2 linked regions of the Azospira inquinata genome follow. The protein of the gene in region 1 interacts with the protein of each later gene in a pairwise test. Links are inferred from orthologs where the notes say so. Each region holds a gene or a part of one and is shown in the gene's direction. Other genes may lie near its edges.

Region 1 (3,116 bases):
GATAAGATACGCAACTTCCCGCCGGAAAACCGGTCTCTTTGGGTTTATCTCCCTTACCACTCCCATGTCGTCTTCCGTTTCCCCTGCCGTCGCTGACGGCTTGAATGCCCAGGAAAAGAAAGCCGGGGTCAGCCTGGCCGGTATTTTCGCCCTGCGCATGCTGGGCCTCTTCCTGATTCTTCCGGTTTTTGCGGTGTACGCCCATTCCCTGCCCAGCGGCAGCAACCTGGCCATGGTGGGCCTGACCATCGGGGCCTACGGCCTGACCCAGGCCCTCTTCCAGATTCCCTACGGCCTGGCCTCCGACCGCTTCGGGCGTAAGCCGGTGATCGTCTTCGGCCTGGTGCTGTTTGCTATTGGCAGTTTTGTGGCCGCTGTGGCCCAGGATCTGCCCATGATCCTGGTGGGCCGGGTGATTCAGGGCGCCGGTGCCATTTCCGCCGCCGTCACGGCCCTGGCCGCGGACCTGACCCGGGAACAGCATCGCACCAAGGTCATGGCCATGATCGGCGGTTCCATCGCCCTGGTGTTCGCCTTTTCCATGGTGGCGGCTCCCGTGCTGTATGGCCTTATCGGTATGCCGGGTATTTTCCTCATTACCGGGGCCCTTTCCGTGCTGGCCATCGGGGTAGTGCTCAAGGTGGTGCCAGACGCGCCCCCCGCGGTGAAGGCGGAAGGGGACGCCAGCTTTGGCCGGGTGTTGAAGGACGGTCGTCTGGGGCGCCTCAATTTCGGCGTTTTCGCCCTCCACGTCATGCAAACCGCCATGTGGGTGCTCATTCCCTCCGCTCTGGTGCAAAGCGGTGGGCTGGCCGTGGGGGAACACTGGAAAATCTACCTGCCCGCCGTGCTGATTTCCTTTGTGGGCATGGTGCCCGCCGTGATCGCAGCGGAAAAGTACGGCAAGATGAAGCTGGTGTTCAACGCCGCCGTGGCCCTGCTGGTAGTAGTGCAACTGGGCTTTTTCTTCTTCGGCAGTGGCCTCTGGCCCCTGGCCATCTGGTTGACCCTGTTTTTTGTGGCCTTCAACATTCTGGAAGCCACCCAGCCGTCCCTGATTTCCCGGATCGCACCCCCCGAAGCCAAGGGGGCGGCCCTGGGCATCTATAACACCACCCAGTCCATCGGCCTGTTCCTCGGCGGGGCTGTGGGGGGCACCCTGGCCCATCGCCTGGGCAACGGGGCGGTCTGGGGATGTACCACCGTCTTGGGGCTGGCCTGGCTGGTGTTCAGCCTGTCCATGGTGGTCCCGCCGCCCCGCTCCCAGCAGCAGGCGCAATAATTCTTTTAAACCAACACTTTCAAGGGGGGCTGCATGGCTTCTGTGAATAAAGTAATCCTGGTCGGCAACCTGGGCGCCGATCCGGAAACCCGATACATGACTAATGGGGATGCGGTGGCCAATGTCCGTCTGGCCACCACCGAAAGCTGGAAAGACAAATCTAGCGGTGAACGCCGGGAAGTGACCGAATGGCACCGGGTGGTGTTCTACCGCAAGCTGGCGGAAATCGTCGGCCAGTACCTGAAAAAGGGCTCTTCCGTCTATATCGAAGGCCGCATCCGCACCCGCAAATGGCAGGATAAGGAAGGCCAGGAGCGTTACACCACGGAAATCGAAGCCACGGAAATGCAGATGCTGGGCCGCCGGGAAGGCAGCGGCGCCCCCGCTGGGGATTCCTACGGTGGCGGTAGCGCCGGTGGGGACTATGAGCGCTCCGCCGCTCCCGCCCCGGCCAAGAAAAAGGCCCCGTCTTTCGACGACATGGATGACGACATTCCGTTTTAATTCGGCAGCCTTTGCCGTTTAATAGCAGGCCCGGACCGCCCTAGCGCTCCGGGCCTGTTTTTTTGTGGAGGGGGAGCGGACCATGGATGGGGAAACATTGGGGTCCCAAACGGGAACGGATATGGAAACGGCGGCGGTGCCTGGGGCCGAGGCCTTTCATCGGGGCTGCGCCCTGCTTGCCGAGGGGAATCCAGCGGAGGCCGCCGACCATTTCCTGGGGGCCTTGCAGGCCAACCCCGGTCTGGGGGAAGCCTGGGCCAATCTGGGCATTGTTCTGGGGGAGGTGGGGCGGCACAGGGCGGCGGAAATCAGCTTCCGCAATGCCCTGACCCTGTTGCCCGGGATAGCGGCCATCCACAACAGTTTTGGCCGTCTCCTGGCAGACCTGGAGCGTTTCCCCGAGGCTGAGGCGGAATACCGGCAGGCCCTGGCCCTGGACCCCAGCCTGGGGCCAGCCCATTCCAATCTGGGGGTGCTGCTAGCCTGCCTGAATCGAGATCAGGCCGCGGAGACCTGCTTTCGCCAGGCCCTGGCTCTTAATCCGGACCATGCCCAGGCCCGCTTCAATTACAGCTATCTGCTGTTGCGTCAGGGGCGTTGGGCCGAGGCCTGGCCCCTGCTGGAAGCCCGGCTGGCGCCGGAAAACCGTCTGGGCATCCATGTGCCCGATCTACCTTTTCCCCAATGGCGGGGGGAGCCCCTGGCGGGACGTTCCCTGGTGGTGTGGTTTGAACAGGGCTTGGGGGATGAAATCCAGTTCTGCCGTTATGTGCCCCTGCTCAAAGCCCGGGGGGTGAGCCGCCTGACCCTGGTGTGCCGGGCGCCCCTGTTGCCCCTATTTCAGACCCTGTCCGGGCCTGACCAGGTGGTGGCCTGGTCCCCGGACCTGGCGCTGGCTCCCCACGATTTCTGCGTCCTGCCCCTTAGTCTGCCGGCTCTTTTTCATACCACTTTGGCGGATTTGCCCGCTACCGTCCCCTATCTGTCCGTTTCTCCGGAACGGCGGGAATACTGGCGTTGTCGCTTGCCCGCCGATGGTTTTCGCCTGGGCCTGGTGTGGCGGGGCAATAGCCGCTTTGAAAATGACCGGCACCGCTCCCTGCCCGATCTCCATGGGCTGGCGCCCCTCTGGTCCCTGCCCGGCCTGCGCCTGATCTGCCTGGTGCCCCCCGGGCCGGGGGTGACCTTGCCCACGGACCTGCCCCTGCTGGACGTAGGGCCGGAATTACGGGATTTCGCCGATACGGCGGCGGTGCTAGAGCAGCTGGATTTGCTTATTTCCGTGGATACGGCGGCGGTGCATCTGGCCGGCGCCTTGGGGCTGCCCGCC
Region 2 (3,302 bases), 690 kb from region 1 along the record:
CTCTTCGCTACCCCGGAAGTGGTGGCGGCGGAAACCCGCAAGGTGCTGGAAGCCTTCGGCCCGGGCAATACGGGCCATGTTTTCAACCTGGGCCACGGCATTTCCCAATTCACCCCGCCGGACAACGTGAGTGCCCTGGTGCAGACGGTGCACGGCTACACCCGCTTCCCCGCCTGAGCCGGAAGGGGACCGGGGTGGGCCCGAGGCTCCCCCGGTTGTCCCAAGACTTATGCACAGTTTTCCCCACCCGATACAAAGCGTCACAATTCATTGTAGAGAATTAAGAGTCTTAAATAAGCTAATGATTTACATGAATAAAAGTGATGCTTTTGTTATCACAGCGGGTAGGCGGAAGGTGTTATCCCCCGGGCAGGTCACGGGGAAGGCAAAAAAACCCACAAAGTTATCCACAGCCTGTGTGGGGAAAAAACCGGGTCAGGCCTGGGAGGCCCAGGGGGGGCCGATCTTCCGCCCTGGCCGGGTGCGGGGGGCCGCCCCATGCCCCTGTCGCTTCCCCATGGAAGGCGGGTTTTTGCTCCCTCTCTCCCTGGTTCGGAGCTGAGCCGCCATGGCTGTGGTGCGGGTCGCCCTGGATGTTCCCCTGTATCGTCAATTCGATTACCTGGCCCCGGACGGGGTGCCGGGGGACGTGGGGCGCCGGGTGCGGGTGCCCTTCGGCCATCGGGAAAAGATCGGCATCATCACCGAGGTGCTGGAACAGGGAGAGCTGCCGCCGGAGCAGTTGAAGCCGGTGGATGAGATTCTCCGGGACCTGCCCCCCCTGCCCCCGGACTGGTTGCGTCTCTGCGGCTTCTGCGCCGCTTATTACCATGTGCCCCTGGGGGAAGCCATGCTGGCCGCCCTGCCCGTGGGCCTGCGTCGCCCCCATCCCCCCAAGGCCCGGGCTGTCCGGGCTGGAGCCAAGGTGCCCCCCGGGGCGCCGCCTCCGGAACTAACCCCGGGCCAGGCCCAGGCGGTGGAGGCGGTGCTGGGGGCCGGTCCCGGCTTCCATCCTTTCCTCCTCTACGGTATTACGGGCTCGGGCAAAACCGAGGTCTATCTGCGTCTGGTGGCCCGGGCCCTGGCGGAGGGGCGGCAAGCCCTGGTGCTGGTGCCGGAAATCAACCTCACGCCCCAGCTGGAGGCCCGCTTCCGCAGCCGTTTTCCTGAAGTGGGCTTGGTAGCCCTCCATAGCGAACTGGGGGAAGCGGCCCGCACCCGGCACTGGAAGGCGGCCTTCGACGGTAGCGCCCGCATTGTGCTGGGCACCCGGCTGGCCGTATTCACCCCGCTCCCGGACCTGGGCCTGATTGTGGTGGATGAGGAGCACGACGCCTCCTTCAAGCAGCAGGACGGAATGCGTTATTCCGCCCGGGACGTGGCCGTGTTCCGCGCCCGGGAGCGGGCTGTGCCCATTGTGCTGGGCTCCGCTACCCCGGCCCTGGAATCCTGGGCCAATGCCATCGGGGAAGGCAACAAACACCCTTACACCCTCCTCACCCTGGGGGATCGGGCGGTGGCCAACGCCCAGCTGCCCACGGTGCGTCTGGTGGATACCCGCAAGGAAAAGCTCCAGGACGGCCTTTCCCAGGCCCTCTGGCAGGCCCTGGAGCAACGCCTGGAGCGGGGCGAACAGAGTCTGGTGTTCCTTAACCGGCGGGGCTATGCCCCGGTGCTGGCCTGCCCGGCCTGTGGCTGGATTTCCCGCTGCCGCCGCTGTGCCGCCAATCTGGTGCTCCATCTGGCGGACCGGCGCCTGCGCTGCCACCACTGCGGTTTCGAGACCCCTATCCCCCGGGCCTGCCCCACCTGCGGCAATCAGGACATCCACCCCTTTGGCCGGGGCACCCAGCGCTTGGAAGAGGCCCTGGCGGAGCGCTTTCCCCAGGCCCATATCCTGCGGGTGGATCGGGATTCGGCCCGCTCCCGCAAGCAATGGGAAGGCCTGCTGGCCCAGATCCACAGCACGGACCCGGCGATCCGGGCGGATATCCTGGTGGGTACCCAGATGCTGGCCAAGGGCCACGATTTTCCCCGCCTTACCCTGGTGGAGGTGGTGGGGGCAGATGCGGCCCTCTTCGCCGCCGACTGGCGGGCACCGGAGCGGCTTTTCGCCCAGCTCATGCAGGTGGGGGGGCGGGCTGGCCGGGCCGAGCTGCCCGGGGAGGTGCTGATCCAGACCGAGCAGCCGGGCCATGCTCTGTATGGGGCCCTGGTACAGCACGACTACCCGGCCTTTGCCGCTTCCCAACTGGAAGAGCGGCGCCAGGCGGGCTTTCCTCCCTTTGCCTTCCAGGCCATGCTGCGGGCGGAAGCCCCGGATATGGGGGATGCCCTCAAGTTCCTCAGTGAGGCCCGGGCCCGGGGCGCGGCTCTGGATCAGGGGCGGGCCGTGGCCCTCTATGACCCGGTGCCCATGCGCATGGCCCGGCTGGCCAATCTGGAGCGGGGCCAGCTACTGGCGGAATCCATGGTGCGCCCGGCGCTCCAGGCCTTTCTTTCCGCCTGGGTGCCGGAAATTACGGCCATCAAAGCACCATCCCGGCTGCGCTGGCACCTAGAAGTGGATCCCCTGGAGTTTTAGACGGGGGCCTGGGCCTGCGCCTCACCGTGGTCTGGTGCCGAGAGCGCCTTTGATAGGCCGGATTAGCCCCGCCAGATGGTCTTTTCCCCAAAGCCCATGGGGAACGCCCAGCCCGATCTCCCCTATTCCCGCTCTAGCTTGCCCGCCCCTAGTCGGTCTCCGGCTGGTGGCCCAGCCAATCCGCCCGCTGCCTCAAGCGCCGGGCCACATCCCCTGCCAGCCCCGGCCACCGGGCCGCTGCTTCCAGGGCCCCTATAGACGGGCGATGCTGGCCCATGAGGTCTGCCAGGGCGGTGAGGGTGGCGCCGGGATTGGGGCGTGCCACCAGGGTAAGCTGCCCCCGGGCCGGGGCAAGGCCTCCCCGCAGCACCCGAAAATACCAGCCCGTCAGGCCCTGCTCTGCCACGTAGGCGGCCACTCCGTCCTGCTCCAGGCGGGCGTCGATTTTCCAGCAGGGGCGGCGGGGCTGGCTTAATTCCAGCACCACCTCTCCCCAGGCGTAGCGGTCCCCGATGCACACCGCCGCCTGGTCACCGCCCGCCGTGCTGAGATTTTCCCCCAGCATCCCGGGCACCAGGCGCGTTGCCAGGTGGGGAAAGGCCGTGGCCAGGGCCCGGTAATTTTCCCGGGGAAAGAGGTGAATGGCCTTGTCCGGACCCCCATGGACCCGAGGGTCCGCCTGGTGGTCCCCCTGTATGCCCAGGGTGGTCACGGTGAG

The links.
Region 2: the proteins of ssb (region 1) and Azoinq_RS06850 interact in binary tests that used the Escherichia coli proteins (3 or more experiments, as listed by UniProt). The link is inferred for Azospira inquinata from one-to-one orthologs.

The regions. Positions count from the first base shown.
Region 1 is NZ_CP064782.1:807,723-810,838, reverse strand. Bases 245-3,050 are described here. They hold ssb (single-stranded DNA-binding protein), read left to right. Parts: upstream 245-1,315; coding sequence 1,316-1,786; downstream 1,787-3,050. Other genes in these bases: Azoinq_RS03585 (tetratricopeptide repeat protein), read left to right, coding at 1,869-3,050; Azoinq_RS03595 (MFS transporter), read left to right, coding at 245-1,282. Also shown: more of Azoinq_RS03595, read left to right, coding at 65-244; more of Azoinq_RS03585, read left to right, coding at 3,051-3,116. UniProt on the Escherichia coli protein: Plays an important role in DNA replication, recombination and repair. Binds to ssDNA and to an array of partner proteins to recruit them to their sites of action during DNA metabolism. Acts as a sliding platform that migrates on DNA via reptation.
Region 2 is NZ_CP064782.1:1,501,668-1,504,969, reverse strand. The notes cover bases 85-3,076. They hold Azoinq_RS06850 (primosomal protein N'), read left to right. Parts: upstream 85-568; coding sequence 569-2,584; downstream 2,585-3,076. Other genes in these bases: Azoinq_RS06845 (MOSC domain-containing protein), read right to left, coding at 2,733-3,076; hemE (uroporphyrinogen decarboxylase), read left to right, coding at 85-177. Also shown: more of hemE, read left to right, coding at 1-84; more of Azoinq_RS06845, read right to left, coding at 3,077-3,302.